One region of the Psychrobacillus sp. FSL K6-1415 genome, then DNA from elsewhere that is predicted to be linked to it. Evidence: riboswitches for the same ligand, from Rfam matches in the RefSeq annotation. Region 1 holds a riboswitch; each other region holds the start of a gene.
The links. Region 1 has a riboswitch for thiamine pyrophosphate ahead of tenA (thiaminase II). Riboswitches for the same ligand answer to the same signal wherever they lie in the genome.
Positions count from the first base shown of each region.

Region 2: it holds a riboswitch for thiamine pyrophosphate, as region 1 does, so the genes downstream of both, MKY60_RS01425 (Ykof family thiamine-binding protein) here and tenA (thiaminase II) in region 1, are expected to answer to the same signal.
Region 3: it holds a riboswitch for thiamine pyrophosphate, as region 1 does, so the genes downstream of both, thiT (energy-coupled thiamine transporter ThiT) here and tenA (thiaminase II) in region 1, are expected to answer to the same signal.

Region 1 covers NZ_JBBOOQ010000001.1:4,190,872-4,196,745, reverse strand. The annotation lists gene MKY60_RS20725 (malate:quinone oxidoreductase) at 1-38, shown strand, start outside; gene MKY60_RS20720 (isocitrate lyase/PEP mutase family protein) at 491-1,261, shown strand; gene MKY60_RS20715 (DUF1540 domain-containing protein) at 1,422-1,643, shown strand; TPP riboswitch at 1,870-1,972, shown strand; gene tenA (thiaminase II) at 2,060-2,743, shown strand; gene thiM (hydroxyethylthiazole kinase) at 2,746-3,504, shown strand; gene thiD (bifunctional hydroxymethylpyrimidine kinase/phosphomethylpyrimidine kinase) at 3,528-4,361, shown strand; gene thiE (thiamine phosphate synthase) at 4,309-4,992, shown strand; gene thiW (energy coupling factor transporter S component ThiW) at 4,994-5,482, shown strand; gene MKY60_RS20685 (ECF transporter S component) at 5,625-5,874, opposite strand, start outside.
Region 2 covers NZ_JBBOOQ010000001.1:282,154-288,027, reverse strand. The annotation lists gene MKY60_RS01445 (quaternary amine ABC transporter ATP-binding protein) at 1-321, opposite strand, end outside; gene MKY60_RS01440 (ABC transporter permease) at 318-1,178, opposite strand; gene MKY60_RS01435 (ABC transporter substrate-binding protein) at 1,255-2,250, opposite strand; gene MKY60_RS01430 (2-hydroxyacid dehydrogenase) at 2,700-3,659, opposite strand; TPP riboswitch at 3,969-4,076, shown strand; gene MKY60_RS01425 (Ykof family thiamine-binding protein) at 4,156-4,737, shown strand; gene MKY60_RS01420 (ECF transporter S component) at 4,739-5,320, shown strand; gene MKY60_RS01415 (ABC transporter ATP-binding protein) at 5,313-5,874, shown strand, end outside.
Region 3 covers NZ_JBBOOQ010000001.1:3,299,355-3,305,228, forward strand. The annotation lists gene MKY60_RS15995 (tryptophan-rich sensory protein) at 1-564, shown strand, start outside; gene map (type I methionyl aminopeptidase) at 760-1,509, opposite strand; gene thiT (energy-coupled thiamine transporter ThiT) at 1,557-2,138, opposite strand; TPP riboswitch at 2,203-2,294, opposite strand; gene MKY60_RS16010 (M20 family metallopeptidase) at 2,401-3,465, shown strand; gene MKY60_RS16015 (DUF4870 domain-containing protein) at 3,508-3,849, shown strand; gene MKY60_RS16025 (SGNH/GDSL hydrolase family protein) at 4,127-4,996, opposite strand; gene MKY60_RS16030 (aminopeptidase) at 5,010-5,874, opposite strand, start outside.

The DNA.
Region 1 (5,874 bases):
CCCTTGGTCTAAGCAAAAAAGAGCAGGTCTATAGTTAATTCTTTAGATGTAGCATCAATGCTTATTTAGGAATTTTAGTAACATTTTTAACTAATGACAATGTTTCTATAATGAAGAGATTTAACAGGCTAAATTAAAAATAGAGAATTAAAGAATTGAGTAATAATGAATAGTATTAGAAATACAACATAGACCCTTTAATCTGTCCATAGATAGATTAAAGGGTCTTTTTTTATTTATATAGAAATTGTATGCCTTTTACTCATTTTCTTTCTATCTTAGAACATGGTCGAAGGTCCACAGAATTTAGTTATAGTCAGTAGTTCAGAAAGGTCCATGATTTTACGAACTTAGTCATTTCCCTAACAAAACGCTTTCTTGTAAAAGCTTCTCTTTTTTGATCGCTAGGACCATAAGGGCAAGAATGAGGTCGAAGTGGTTGTAAATAACTTGTTAATATAAGGTACAACAATAGTTAGGAGGAGCAAATGTGACTAAAATACAAGAATTTAATGACCTTCATACATCCGAAGAATTACTATTCTTAGGAAATGCTTGGGACTTATTATCGGCCTTAACACTCGAGAAAGTAGGGTTCAAAGCTATAGGAACGACGAGTTGGGGGATTGCTAATTCCCTTGGTTATATTGATGGTGAATTAATTGATTTTGATAGACATTTATCAATCATAAAAACTATTGCTGAGAATGTGAATATACCCGTTTCCGCGGATATTGAGGCAGGCTATAGTGAAAACGTGGAGATTGTTATTAATAACGTTTTGAAAACCGCAGATATTGGAGTTGTAGGTATCAATATTGAGGATTCACTAAAAAAGCAGAAAGGGTTAAGAGGAATATCTAAACACTGCAACCTATTAGAAAAAATAAGAATCGCTTTAGATACAAATGGTTTTAAAAACTTTTATATCAATGCTAGAACTGACACTTATTTTCAGAGGGAAAATCCTCTGTTGGAAACAATTGATCGAGCAAAATCCTATGTAGAAAGTGGAGCTAGTGGAATTTTTGTTCCCGGAATGAAATTAGAAGAAGATATAAGAGAAGTTGCATTGAAAATAAAAGCTCCACTTAATGTATTATCTTTACCGGGACTAACGAATTGTAACAAGCTTAAAGAGTTAGGAGTTAAACGATTTAGCTTTGGAAATGCATTATCCGATAAATATATTACTTTTTTAGAAAAGAATACAGAACAATTAATAGAATGTAAAGATACTGCGCATTTATATATTGACTAAACTGCGTAATGGGGTAAAAGTTGATAAAAGTTAAGAGTGAGGAACCAAAATTTGCAGAAAGAAAACATCTTATATAAATTAATAACGTTGAATTGGACAAGATAATCTATGAGGAGTTCATTTTTATACTTCTCAATAAATCTCAATGAGGAGGACAGTTATGCCAAATGTAGAAGTGAAATGTACTGTATCAAATTGTATTTTCCATGCAAAAGGAAATGTTTGTGGAGCAGAAAAAATCGAAATAGATATGGATTACCATGCAAAACACAATAATACAGAGTTTGCTTCTGAATTTGATTACCGCACTATTTCTGAGGAAGCAGGTCATTCTGCAGATACGTGCTGTAAAACATTCAAACCTGAAGAAGGCCGAAAGTAGTGTTATATAATTTAATAATACTAAAATGGGTGCGAACCAATTAGGTTAGAGATAGGCAATGCTGGTCTACACATTGAGGGTGAGGGACTAAAGAGAAATTTCTTTAGCCCCTTTTTAGATTATCGGAAAAGGTGTACTCTACAAATTTGGTAAACTCGTAAAAATTTTCTGGAATTTTTGAATAATTTTTTCTTTTATGCTATAGTGATTTTGACAAAAGAATATCGCTATCCACTAGGGGAGCCGTTTAACGGCTGAGACAAGCAGAGCTTGGACCCTTTGAACCTGATCTGGATCATACCAGCGGAGGGAAGTGGGCGAACGTATGCTTATTTTTATTTTCTTCTGCTTACTAATCGCCGCTTTCCTTTTCCGGAAAGCGGTGTTTTTATTTGCCAAAAAGGAGATGGAGAAAAATGACATTTTGCAAAGAAGTAAGGAATGAGTGCAATGATTTATGGGAAGCGAGTTTCCACCATCCGTTTGTGAAAGGGATAGAGAAAGGAACATTGCCACTTGATGTGTTCAAGTATTACGTCATGCAAGACGCCTATTATTTAACACATTTTGCAAAAGTTCAGGCAATCGGGGCGGTAAAAGCTACGGATTTGGAGACAACGAAAAGATTTGCATACCATTCCGAACAAACCTGCGCCGCAGAAATGGCTTTGCATGAATCGTTTATGGAATTGCTTAATGTAAAGGAAACGGACTGGGCTACGTTTGAGCCGTCTCCAACTGCATATTCATATGTTTCTCATATGTACCGATCAGCAGAAGGAGATCTTGCAGATGTGTTAGCTACAATTCTCCCATGCTACTGGCTTTATTATGAAATAGGTGAACGATTGAAAGAAGCAACTCCAAAACATCCCATTTATCAAAAATGGATTGCAACATATGGATCTGAATGGTTCAAGGAGCTTGTTAATGAACAGATTACCCGAATGGATCACCTCGCAGTGAATTTACCTGAAAAACGGCGACAGGAATTGAAAGATCGATTTCGCAGGAGCAGCTATTATGAATGGAATTTCTGGGAACAAGCATGGACGATGGAAACTTGGTCAGTAAATGTCTCGAGTAAGGCGGAGGTGTAACTATGCTTGCATCATTACGTACAAAACGGCCTATAGTCCATTGTATTACTAATCACGTCGTTTCAAATTTCCAAGCAAACGGGCTATTAGCACTCGGAGCTTCTCCAATTATGGGAGAAGCATACGAAGAGGTAGAGGAACTTGCCATGTTAGCTGATGCCTTGTCGCTTAATATAGGGACTTTAAATAAACTTACTTTAAGCAGTATGCTCTTAGCAGGGAAAACTGCAAACAGTAAGGGCATTCCAATCGTTTTGGATCCTGTGGGAGCAGGTGCAACCGCCTTCCGATTATCGGCTATCCGTCAGTTGATAGAAGATGTTAACATTACCGTCCTTCGTTGCAATGCCGGGGAACTGGCAGCAATTGCCGGTGTTGAATGGCAGGCAAAAGGCGTTGATGCTGGAGAGGGAAATGTAGATGTCGTCGAACTTGCAAAGCAGATGGCACGGAAATATAAGTTGATCGTTGCGGTAACTGGTGAAATTGATGTTGTAACTGACGGTGAAGACGTGGAGGAGATTCCTTATGGTACACCACTTATGTCGTTTGTGACTGGAATGGGATGTCTTTTAAGTGGCGTGGTGGCAGCGTTTTTGGCAACATCGCCAAGTCAACCTATGGTTGCTACTGTAGAGGCACTACGTTTTTATGCAATGTGCGGAGAAAAAGTAGCTCCACATTCACAAGCGCCGGGCAGCTTCCAGATTGCTTTTCTGGATGGATTGGCATCAAAGCCACAAGGAAATTATGATAATTGAATCCGTTTAGGGGAGGTTGCGATATGGGAAATATCAAACAAGTTTTGACTATTGCAGGATCTGATTCTGGAGGCGGAGCAGGAATTCAAGCAGATATCAAAACATTCCAGGAGCTTGGGGTTTATTCAACTTCAGTTATTACAGCAGTGACAGCTCAGAATACACTTGGCCTCACTGGTATTTATCCGATGGATAGAACCGCAGTAGAAAATCAGCTGAAGGCTATAGGCACAGATTTTCAGATTTCCGCATTAAAAACAGGAATGCTATTCAATGCGGACATTATTGAAGAAGCAGCCCGGGGAATAAAGAAGTACGGATGGCAGAACGTCATCGTCGATCCGGTCATGATTGCAAAAGGGGGAGCTTCTCTTTTACAGCAGGAAGCGGTAGATGCGTTGATGAATTGTTTGCTGCGGCTAGCCACAGTTGTAACGCCAAATATTCCAGAAGCTGAAGTCTTAAGTGGCTTGGAAATCCATGATTCTGTTTCCAGGTTAAGAGCGGCAAAGTGGATCTTAGCGACAGGAGCCGAGGCAGTGGTGATAAAAGGTGGACATGGTACAGACATAAACTTTACAGAGGATTTTTATCTGCACCGGAATGGCGACACTTTAACAATGCGCTCACCACGGATTCATACTAACCATACGCATGGAACTGGTTGCACTTTCTCAGCCGCATTGACAGCAGAATTGGCTAAAGGAAATCCGTTGCAGAAATCCTTATATACAGCAAAACAGTTTATACAGGCGGCTATTTCCCATCCTCTAAATATCGGTGCTGGACATGGACCTACGAATCATGCAGCATATCATAAATTCGGCACTAAGGAGGAGGTGCAGCTTGTTCAGTAAACCTGCTATTTATTTTATTATGGGCACTGCCAACGTCAAAGGAAAAGAGCCACTTGTGCTTCTTGAACAAGCACTTCTTGGAGGAATCAGTCTTTTCCAGTTGAGGGAAAAAGGGCCCTTTGCGTTAAAAGGAGATGCATTGAGAAGATTTGCTTTGGAATGCAAGAAGCTCTGTAATACTCATCGGGTGCCTTTCATCGTAAACGATGACGTCGAGCTAGCATGCATGATTGGAGCTGACGGGGTCCATGTTGGGCAGGAGGATCTTGACTGCGCGTCGGTCCGTTCTCGTATTGGAGAAGGGAAAATCATTGGTGTTTCGGTCCATTCTATGGAGGAAGCAAAAATCGCAGTTAAAGAGGGAGCTGATTACCTGGGAGTAGGTCCAGTTTACGAAACCCAATCGAAACATGATGCCAAGGCACCAGCTGGAGTTAATAGAATCATGGAGATTTCTCAGCTGTTCTCAGAAATCCCCGTTGTAGGTATTGGTGGGATTACACCAGATAACGCAAGAGCTGTTTGGAAAGCAGGAGCAGCGGGTGTTGCGGTGATTTCAGCTTTGGCAGAGGCTAAAGATATAGCGATGCAAATAAACAAATTCAAGGCTTCAAGCGAAAGGAGAAGGTAGTATGAAGTCCAAGCAGCTTGTACTTATGGCGATGTTTGTCGCCATAGCAGTTGCCGGTTCCGCTTTTGTGTACCTTCCCACTGGAATAGCACGCGCCTATCCAGTTCAGCATGCTATCAATGTTATGGCAGCGGTGCTTTTCGGCCCAGTGCCAGCGGTAATAATTGCTTTTCTGACTGGTGCTGTACGAGTACTAACAGGAACAGGGTCGCTATTAGCATTTCCTGGTGGGATGATCGGGGCATTTTTGGCAGGAATTCTTTACATTCATTCAGGAAGACTATGGCTTGCAGCCGCTGGAGAAATTATTGGTACCGGAATCATAGCGTCAGTAGTGGCGGTACCATATGCACGGATACTAATGGGAACAGAAGCGGCTTTCTTTTTCTTTATGCCGGCATTTCTGGTGTCGAGTATTAGCGGCTCCTTGCTAGGTGTCCTTTTAATGTATAAATTAAGGAAAATTAAAACGAATAATGTTCTGTATTAAAGCATTTCTTATTCATTATCAAGAACGTTCATTAGCATAGCCAATACAAAAAGGAAAATGCCTATAAAATGCATTTTCCTTTTTCGTGTAATTTAATAATCATAACAAGTAACTATTTGTGCTATTGCCCTGCTTTTATAAATTATTTAAAATATGGGATTTTTTTCAGTACTACACAAATGGGAATGGCTACACAGAGTCCTACAACATTTTGTACGATGTTTCCAGGGATAGAGGCTGCTGGTAATATCCAACTACTAAATAGAACCGCTTCGCAAATGTAATAACCACCTAACATAAAAGGAATCGAAATAATCGTTGCGAATAAATTGAGTGCGAAACTACTTCCGTTGCGCCCGTTCGACCAAGCAATTTTCCCCACTATATATCCT
Region 2 (5,874 bases), 3.9 Mb from region 1:
TTTTTTCTGACGAAAATATTTTAATTGGTTTTTATTATATCCGACTATATTTTCTCCATCGACATAAATAGCTCCATAGGTTGGTTTGTTCAACAAATTTAGGCAACGAATTAACGTTGACTTTCCGCTTCCCGAAAGTCCCATGATGACAAAGGTCTCACCCTCCATAATTTCCATGGAGGCATTATAGACACCTACAGTGTGCCCCGTTTTTGCTAGAATTTCATCCTTTGGAACACCCTTTTCAATCATAGTGATGACTTTTTTAGTTCTTGGTCCAAAGATTTTAGATACATTTTCAACCTTAAGTTTTACTGTCATGCTCCATCCCTCCTATGTTTCTGAAGGCGGTTTGCAATTCCTCCTGTAATTCGGTCAATAATAATTGCTAGGAATACAATACTAATCCCTGCTTCAAACCCTAGCGAAATATCAATTCGATTTATGGCGTATAGTACACGTTCACCAAGACCTTGGGCACCAACCATGGATCCGACAACTGCCATCGATAGTGCCATCATTGTCGTTTGGTTTACACCAGCCATAATAGTAGGCAAAGCTTGGGGCAATTGTACTTTCATTAACATTTGGGACGTAGAAGAACCAAAGGATTGTGCAGATTCTACTACTTCTTTATCTACATTACGAATTCCTAGCTCAGTCAATCGAATAACTGGTGGAAGTGCATAAATAATAGTAGCAATAACCGCTGGAACATTTCCTAGAGGGAAAAAGAATATTACTGGTATTAAATAGACAAAGCTAGGCATTGTTTGCATTGCATCCAAAACAGGTCTCATTATTGTCGACATTGTTTTACTAAATGCAGTCCCAACTCCTAATGGAATCCCAATTACAAGAGAAAGTATAACTGAGATTAATACAATGGATATAGTGGTCATTGTTTCGGGCCACAAATCGAATGTACCTATTAGGAATATAAAGAGGCCAAAAAGAAGTCCTCCATATAAATTTGTAAAGTACCACCCTAAAAGAAAGATAATTATGATAAAAATCCACCATGGGATTGCTAGAAGACCTGCTTCTAGCCCCTTAATCATGGAAGAAGATATAACAAAGACAAAATCAAAGAATGCTTCAAAATTCATCGCTAAAAAGTCAATGAAATTTTCTACTACATCTCCAATTGGAATTCTTACTTCAGGAAATTCTGTCATACATTTTGGACTGTATCAAAAAGAACAGTCGCATACACCTCACTTTTTATGGTTAAATTACTATGATCATGAACCATTACTTCAAAGCTGCTTTCACTTTTTCTGCAACTTCTTCAGACACCCAAGTAGTCCAAATATCTTCATGCTCATTCATCCACCACTGTGCGGCTTCATCTGCTTCTACTTCGTTTTCATTCATATATTTTAATGCTTCTTCTGTTAGAGCATTACTAGTTTCATATTTGCTTAAGAAATCAGTTACGTCTTTTGCTTGCGTTGGAAAATCTTTGTGTACTGCGATTACAACATCATTCGGAGGAAATTCAGTTCCTTTAGATTCTTCCCAAGTCGCTGCATCATAAGGAGTATCCTCAAGTAATGTTAAGTCATAACTAGCTGTTACCCATGTTGGCGACCAGTAATACCCTACCCATGGTTCACCCTTTTTATATGCTCCCGCTAAATCTGCTACTATTGCAGAGTCAGATCCAGGTGCTAAGTAATTGTAGTTCGCGTCAAGGCCATATGTTTCAAGTTTCGTCTCCAAGTGTTCACTTACAGCCCAGCTAGAAGGCGCACCAATTATTCTACCTTTGGTGTTGTCTTCAGGGTCTTGGAAAATATCTGGATATTTCTCTAGGTCTTGGACAGTTTTCAAATCAGGTGCAACTGCTTCAATCCCTCTTTCTTTATCCCCTTTTATCACGTAAGTTGGAACATATAGTCCTTGCGTATTATCATTGAAATTAGTTGCTAACTTCACAATGTTTCCACTATCAATTGCTTTTTCATAAATCTCCTTTGTATTATCTGTCCATATCTCCATATAAACATTGATGTCCCCTTGTTCAAGTGATTGCAACGTAGCTGCGGTAGTTCCACTTGTAACCTCGGTTTCATAGCCATAACCTTCTTCGACGATTAATTGGGCTATACTATTGTGAACACGTATACTATCCCAACCGGCATCTGCAAATTTAATCACTTCAATACTGTCTGTGCTAGATTCACTACTACATGCACCAAGTACTAAAAATGCACACAAAGAAATAAACAACATAATTTTCCTCATTATTTTTCCCCTTTTCTCTATTTATTAAAATAGACACATAGTCCTACCCTCCAATACATACCCTTTTTTCTCAAGTTTAATCATTTGAATTTTGAATATTATTATAGAACTATGCTCCCAAATTTCCAAAATTCTGGTACGTCTATTTTATGAGTTCCCATGTTACTAGAGTTTATGAAGTGAAGCAAATAAGATATGGTTAAAAACGGTATATTATTCAATAATTTCGAATAATAAGAATCGGATTTACAGACTATTAGTTATAGAGTTATGGTATTTATTGTGTAATTTAAGATATTTTTTGTAGGTATTATGAATCAATCTGGGGTTTATTGAATTTTCTACTTTTAGGAAGGGATATTAAATGTAATTTCTATAAATGAGAGATAATTGGTTTGATAAATTAATAAAAAAAGTGGTCACTAAATTATAGGACCACCGCTTAAGTATTATACAATTCTATTCTGAGGCTCTCTGTTTTCTAACACTGCTTCTATATCTTTTGCGTTCAATTCCATCATTGCTTGACGAGTTCGAATACTAGCACTGCCAATATGAGGCAATACAGTTACGTTAGGTAATGTCAACAAAGGATGATCTAACGGCACAGGTTCTTGTTCAAATACATCAAGCCCAGCAGCCCATATTTTTTTAGAAGTTAATGCGTTAAATAGAGCTTGTTCATCTACAATGCCACCTCGTGCGACATTAATAATTGTTGCAGTATTCTTCATCAGATTGAGTTCACGTTCACTTATAAGTCCTTTTGTTTCTGGAGTTAGTGGAGTTAGCAATATAACAAAATCAGATTGCTTTAGTAAGTCGTCTAATTCAGCATAAGTAAAACCATACGTTTCTTCCGCTTCTAGTTTTCTAGAACGATTATGATATAACACATTCATGTCAAAGCCTTTTGCACGCCTTGCAACTGCTTCTCCTATGCGACCCATCCCAACAATACCAAGCGTTGCACCGAAAATATCCATGCCTGTATATTGCATTGGCGACCAGGACGTCCAATTACCTGAACGAATTTCTTGTTCTACTTCTGTTATTCTTCGAGCCGTCGCTAACAATAAAGCAAATGTTAAGTCTGCTGTTGTCTCTGTTAATACACCCGGCGTATTAGTTACGATAATACCGTGTTCTTTTGCAGCTTCCACATCTATATTGTTATAGCCAACAGCAAAATTACTGATTACTTTTAAATTTGACAGACTTTCAATTAGTGCACGATCGATATTATCAGATAGCATCGTCCATAAAGCATGTGCACCTTTAGCATTTATTTTTATTTCTTCATATGTCATCGCAATACTTTCGCTATGCCACATATGTACATCAAATTTCGCCCTTAAAGGCTCGACGATTTCTTCAGGTAGTTTACGTGTAATGTATATATTGTCCATAACTTCTTCCCCCTTTGTTGTATTAACCAAATCATGGACGAAAGTACGAAATTTTGCAAACATATTTACATCTTTTAATAGCTACGTTATACTTTGGGCACATAAGAAAAGTGCGAGCACCTATGTTAGCTTCAACAATGTTCTTTTGCGATAAGCTTTGCGCAGAAGCAGGCTCTGGATAGAAATTCACGTAAAGACGTCCTTATGGCTTGGTGAAATTCTGAAGTGTCTCAAGCGATTTAGGTGCTGAACTAGATAGATATGCGTAACAGCACATATTTTCTAGTCTTTTAAAAAACTACATACCGTTTTCTGCACTAGGGGTGCCCACTTTGGCTGTGATGAGAGCTTTTTAGCTCCGATCCCTTATTACTCGATCAGGATAATACCTGCGTGAGGAAGTGCGGTGACTTTCCTAATATTTTTGTATTGGATTAGTGACTGCATCTTCACGGATGTGGCCTTTTTTTATGAAAAAATTTAGGAGGTTTTACAAATGGAATGTGGATTAAGCCCAATCATCGGATTTCGTTTTTCGTTACATCCGATGAACAATGATTTTATTAAGGTAATTAAAGAAGCTTTGAAGGAGACGGATACGTCGAATGTGTGGATGCATACGGATGATGTGTCGACAGTCATTCGCGGGAAACAAGTGCACGTGTTTAATGTAGCAAAAGCTCTAACTTTACATGCAGCTAAAACAGGTGTACATGTTGCTTTATCTGGCACTTTCTCTGCTGGTTGCCCAGGTGACTCTTCTGGAGATGCCTATCTAGATAAGGGTGATATAATCGCCAACACAGATATTACAAAACAATATGTTTCCTCTCAATTTGCGCTATATCCGATGAATAATCCCAATTACATGGACGTTATTTATCGTGAAGTAGATCGTGCTAAAGAACAAGGTGTATTCAATGAATCGATGCACTATGCAAGTGGTATTCATGGTGATATACACGATGTGTTTGCATTTTATGAAGAAGCATTCACGAATGCACGCTCAGAAAAACATAAGCATTTGGTCATGACAGTTTCTATGAGTCTTAATAGCCCTTCTCACGGAGGTCGCTGATATGCTGAAATCATGGAAGTTAAAAGAGATTGTACTAATGTCCTTGTTCGCGGTTGTCTTTGGTATTGTTTATCTATTGTTCTTGCATGTCGGCAATATTTGGGCTGGGTTCATCGGTCCAATTGCGTATGAATGGATTTTCGGAATTTGGTTTATAGTATCAATTATTTGTATGTATATTATCCGCAAACCTGGTGCAGCAGTCGTTTCCGAGACGATTGCTGCTGCGATTGAAGTATTATTAGGTAATGCTGTAGGACCCCGCTTAATACTTTCAGGAGTTATCCAAGGCCTAGGTGCTGAAGCAGTTTTCGCTGCTACACGATATAAACGCTTTGATTTATGGGTTCTAATGCTTGCTGGTGTTGGATCGTCAATCTTTAGTTTTGCTTATGGATACTTTCTAGGTGGATTTACAGTGTTCAGCACGGGTTATGTTGCATTAATGCTTGGAATTCGTATAGTAAGTGGTGCTTTGCTTGCCGGTGTCGGTGGAAAAGCAGTAGCAGATGGTCTACTAGCAACTGGTTCTCTTCGTGGATATGCCATTTCTCGATCGAAAAAAGGTGAAGTTCGTGCATGAAGTTATCGAATTTGAAAAAGTAAGTTTTCGTTATCCTGACGAGGAAAAATGGATACTGGAGGGTCTTTCGTTTACTGTTTTGCGAGGGGAACGTATAGTCATCACTGGTCCAAGTGGATGTGGGAAAACGACTTTACTGTATTTATGCAATCGATTGTATCCGGATAATTGCGATGGTATTTTGTCTGGTTCAATAAAACTTTTTGGGAAAGATAGCCTTTCCTTTATTCCCGGGGAAATAAACCATCGCATAGCGACAGTCTTTCAAGACCCTGATGCACAATTTTGCATGCAAACAGTTGAAGAAGAACTTGCTTTTACACTTGAAAATTTGCATACTAAACGCGATGAAATGGAGAAAAGAATTTCTGACGTACTGACTCTAACCGATTTAACTGAGTTTCGCCATGCAATCATACAAAAACTTTCTGGTGGTCAAAAGCAACGTATTGCCACTGCATGTGCACTTATAATGGAGCCAGAAATTCTGTTACTAGATGAACCACTCTCCCATTTAGACCCTTTCACAGCCAAAAAGTATGTGGAGTGGTTAG
Region 3 (5,874 bases), 890 kb from region 1:
TTTATATTATTAGCTTGGTGGATTTGGAACAATATGAAGGATTATAAATCTTCTCGTCCTATTCCTACGAAGCGTATTCTATTATACGGAATAGCCTCTGTGTTATATATTTTGTGTATATTAAGCTGGCATTACGAACTGTTTGGATACGCTTTTGGTTTTCTCACAGTCTTACTAAGCTGCTTGTTTAAATTGTATCTAACCTATCCTTTAGATGATTTAAGCCGAAAAAATCGATTGCCAATTTCCTTCCTTTTAGGTTGGACATTTATCAGTTTCTTCACAAACCTATCTTATCTCCTAACGTTTTATGAATTTGATGGATTTGGTATGACAAAATCACTTTGGGGAGTTATTTTCTTAACCATTGCGACAGCTATAGCTCTTCATTTTCGTTATCATTATTTAGACCGTCTTATGCCAATTGTTTTTATCTGGACTTTCATTGGAGTAGCAATTCACCACAACTTTAGCGAACTACTCCTAACCGCAGCATCCATTTTTCTAAGCTGCGTCCTAATCGTGGGGATTATATTCTTTAAGAAAAGCACAAGACCCCTTTAAAGTTAAAACTTTTTAGGGATGCTTGGTTGTGACAGACCTCACAACTAAGCATCCCTTTTTTTGTTAATATTATGACGTATTGCCTGTCCGCCACTCTCCTAAAACTTCAACACCCACGGAAATCCGCAGTATGTTAATCCATATTCTTAATTTAAAAAAAGCCTTCGAAAAAGTAAATTTCGAAGGCTTTTTGTTTTAGTCTAATTTAGTTAATAATATAGGAGCACCTTTTGTTACAACAATTGTATGCTCAATCTGTGCTACTAACGATTTATCGGGAGTTACAAATGTCCAACCATCACCAGATTCTACAATATGCTCTGCCTTTGCAGAAATAAACGGCTCTACTGCTAAAACCATTCCTTCTTTTAATATCGTAGGATCCCATGCATCATAATAATTCAAGACATGTTGTGGAGCTTCATGTAACGATTTTCCAATACCATGCCCAGTTAGGTTCATAATAACATGCAAGCCATTATCTTTAGCTTCTCTAGCAACCGCTTTTCCGATTTGGTTTAAACGAGAGCCTGCTTTCACCTTCAACATAGCCCGTTCAAATGCACTCTCTGCCACTGCACATAATTTTTCTTTTTCTTCATATCCCTCACCAACAACAAAAGAAATACCTGTATCTGCAAAATATCCATCACAAGATCCAGACACATCAATATTCACAATATCGCCTTCTTGAATTACGCGAGAACCCGGGATACCATGAGCAACTTCTTCGTTGACGGAGATACAAGTATATCCTGGAAAATCATATTCACCCATTGGTCCAGAAATCGCACCATGCTCTGTAAATAACTTTCCGCCAATCTCATCCAGTTCTTTCGTTGTAATACCAGGTTTAGTTGCAGCCCTCATCACATCTCTTACTTCTGCAACAATACGCCCTATTTTTTTTAATGCCACTAACTCTTCGTCAGTTTGTACAATCATCTTAACAAGATCCCTTCTTCACTAAATGTACTCTAATCATATCATATTTAGTGAGAATTCGGCAGTGCAAGGCGCGGAGCTTTAACAAATAAAATGGAACAAATGAAAGCAGCAATTAAAAATACAGGAATCATATAAGTAGAATTATAGATTAATGAATACAAAATGACGTTTTGATCGCCAGCAAATTCACCAAAGAATAGAATACCTGAAGTCACATGTGCTAAATAACGAAGAAAAGCAGCTATTAATGCTCCTAAGACAACCGCTGTAATCATTTTCACTTTATCTTTTTGTTCAAATGCCTGTAAAAATGCAGGTCTTAAAAACCCAGCGAACCCTGCAACCATAAAGGCGATGAAATAATCAATTGCAACCTGTGCAATAACTATTTCAAATGATAATGGCGCTGCATAAAATCGCCCTGTTACCACTTGTAGCACACCTATTAAAAATCCAGTAGCAAGACCTGCAACTATACCACGACGAAAGGCCATTAAAATAACAGGTACAAGAACGAATGTTACGGAGCCGCCCTGTGGCATTCCAAAGCCAATCATATCTAAAACATATCCTAACGCCGCAAAAATAGCGATTTCCATTAATATTAATACACGTTGATTTTTCATGACAATCCCCTTTTTTTGACCACAAAAAAACGACCCCCGGGATAGACCCAGACATCGCGCGATTGTCAGTTTCCATCCACATCCCTACGCAAGCACTAACTTACAGGTTCAAAGGGTACTATCTCAGCCACTATTGTGGCGCCCCTTGTGGTTTGAATTATTTAGTTCGAATTCATTGTATCTGAATAAAATGCCTAATGCAACCTTATTTGTTTCATTTGTTATACTAATGAAATAAATATATGAAAAAGGGGATGTTCACATGCTTACATTACTAAAAGATCTGGTACGTATCAAAAGTGACACAATCGAAAGTGCAAATAATGCTTTATTATTCTGTGAAAGTTGGCTAGAAGAACGTGGGATTCATACAACTGTCTTACAGCATGAGGGAAAGTTGATGCTAGTAGCAGAAATAGGAATTGGTGATGAATGTATGATTTGGAATGGGCATGTAGATGTTGTTCCAGGTAACCCAGAGCAATTCGAGCCATTTATAGAAGGTGATCTTTTATATGGTCGAGGAACTGCTGATATGAAAGCAGGAGTTGCTGCGATGATGCAAGCTTTTTACGAGCTTTCTAAAGAATCTAAAAGTCTTACTAAAAAAATTCAGCTTCATATTGTAACGGATGAGGAAACCGACGGTAAAACTACCAAGTTTTTAGTTGATCAAGGATATACTGGTGACTTTGTTATATGCGGCGAGCCTACCCACCTCCAAATTGGTTTACAGGCAAAAGGAATTATTCAGTTTGATGTAATACTGAAAGGTAAACCTAGTCATGGTAGCCGTCCATGGGAAGGAAAAAATGCAATTGAGCAAGCTTTTCTGTTTGACCAACAGCTACGCACTCTCTCTTTTTTAACTGCAAGCAATGAGTTCTATGATTATCCTTCCTTAAACTTGGCGAAAATACAAGCAGGTGATCGCTATAACGTTGTTCCCGATGAATGTATAATAAGCTATGATCTTCGCTTTGTTCCTGGCCAGAATATGCAGAGTATTACTTCAGAGATTAAAAAGTTGGCAGAGAAATTCCCTAAAAGTGAATTTAAGATTCAAGCGACTGCACCTGCAGTAACAACGGAAGCCATTAATCCTTTTATCGAACGTATTGCACATGTTACTTCACAGTTCATCGGAAAACCTGCTGTATTATTTGGGCAGCATGGAGCTGCCGATGCTCGCTTCTACGCGGAAGCTGGAGCAGGTGCAATTGAGTTTGGACCAAGTGGAGGGGATTGGCATGGTGTAAAAGAATATGTATCTATTTCCTCTCTGGAAAATTACAAGAATATTTTAGTTTCCTTATTTAAGAAATGAAACATATAGCTGAGTATTTTGTTAAAAATTGAGGAAAGGAGGTTGAATAGACTGGATAACCCTAAAATTTTATCAGCACTTTCTTATTTTAGTGTATTGTTTGCTCCTTTTTTATTGCCTATTATCGTTTATTTTATATCACAAGATTCTAATGTAAAATATCATGCGAAAAAATCATTAATTTCCCACATTATACCTGTAATATTGTTAATAATTTTATTCATTAGTGTTTTTACAAGCTTCACCCCCATTGCATCGGGATTTAATGAACAGCCTTCCCTATGGATGGCTGCCGGACCTTTAATACTTATCGCGATTTACATGCTCGTATATGTAATAGTAATGATTTGGAATATAGTCCAGGGCATTAAAGTTTTACGATAAAGAGAGAGTTTATGTATTGGAGTTTGAGGGTACATAACTATTAATATCGAAAGCCAAGGAGCGATACCGATGAAAGTAAAAAACCTAGTCAAAACAGCAATTAAATTGGCACCAATTGTTTATCCTATTATACGTAAAGTCATAAAATCTAAAAAAAATGTACGTTAAAAAGCTGTCCTCTTTTGATTTGGAGGACAGCTTTTTTAGGTTTGCACAACATTCATCAACTTATTCAAAACATTGGGTAAGGTCCAAATACCATAAGTCATTCAAAATGCTAAATTAATGGCTTCATTTCTGATAAAGAATAGTATTGGTCCATTTCTACTGATCTTGAAACAGGAGATTTCTCTTGTTCTCTAGATGCATTCAAAATTTGTTCAAAAGTAAGCGGATTAGGTGTTGGCAACTCGTTATGTGTAACTACTAATCCATTGTTGTATTGCGAAAAGAATGCATTTGCCATTATACGGTATCCTTCCATCGTTGGATGGACGTCTGCGGGATTTGGTAATAACTTAGTAGCATTTACACCGAATGGTTCTTCCACAGACACATATGTCGCACCATTGACCTCAGACTCTTTTTTTAAAATTGTATGCAATCGGTCTAGCTCTTTTTTTATACCTTCCTTTTGAGATGCTCTCACATGAGGATAGGCAAAATAATAACCCATTACATAAATTTTGGCTTTTGGCGCGATTGCCTGTACCTCTTTAATAATCTGCCCTATATTTTTTCGAACATTATTTAATGCAAAATCAGCATGGAGTTGCTGATAAGCAATAGAACCACTTGATGAATTCACTTGCACCATTTGCAGTAAGTCATTGGCTCCCGCTGATATTGTGACTAATGTAGCGTTTTTCAACGTTTCCTTTGCTTCGTCCGTTTGAACCTTAGTAAGCACATCTGCAGTTGTATAACCTGGGAATGCCAACGCTTTTGAATAAAATGCAAGTTGACCAGTCCTAGTTAGCTTCTGTGCTATTAAATCTGTATAGCCGGTATCTATAGCTCGATTCGGTGTTTGTCCTGCTGCTAGGGAATCTCCAATCGCAATATAAACTTCGGAGCCCTTGGCATCTACTGTGATAGTTCCAAATGAAACAACTAGAATAATTAAAGTACAGACCCATTTTTTCAAGCTGACCAACTCCTTAAAAAGCCCATGCACCTTTTATGAATATAGGCTCCATTGTTCCATCTGCTAGTTCTCCCATAATGTCCATGTCCCCGCTACCTATCATAAAGTCTTCATGTACAATGGATGTGTTAATACCTATTTGTTCTAATTCACTTTGAGTTAAACCACGAGCACCCTCAACACATGTAGGATATGCTTCCCCTATAGCAAAATGGTTAGAGGCATTTTCATCAAATAATGTATTAAAGAATAATACATTTGAAGCGGAAATAGGTGATTTATGTGGCACTAAAGCTATTTCTCCTAAATACTTCGCTCCATCATCTGTTCCAATAAGCTCTTGTAATAGCTTCTCACCAGTTGCAGCTTTTATAGAAGTAATCTTTCCATTTTCAAAAGTTAGAGTAAAATCATCTATTACATTTCCCTGATAGACGAAAGGCTTTGTATTTTTCACATAGCCATTTACTCCTGTTTTAAGTGGTGCAGTATATACTTCTTCTGTTGGCATATTAGCAATGAACGGAACGTTTTGACCATTTTTACTTGCTCCTGACATCCAAATATGTTCTTTCGGAAGTTCAACTTGAATATCTGTTCCTTCTGCTTTATAGTGCAGCTTTTTAAAGCGCTTATCATTTAGTAGAGTTGCTCTACTTTCAAGGTTATCAATATGTTCTTTCCACTTTTGAACTGCTGTTCCTTCTCCGATGCGTACTACCTGGAATATTAACTCCCAAAGTGCTTGCATTTGTTCCTCCAGCTTTAGGTTTGGATATACCTTTGCAGCCCATTTTTCTGAAGGCATTGCAACGATAGACCATGTAATAACATCATTCATCACTGCTTTTCGATAATTCTCTAACGCTTTGCCACTT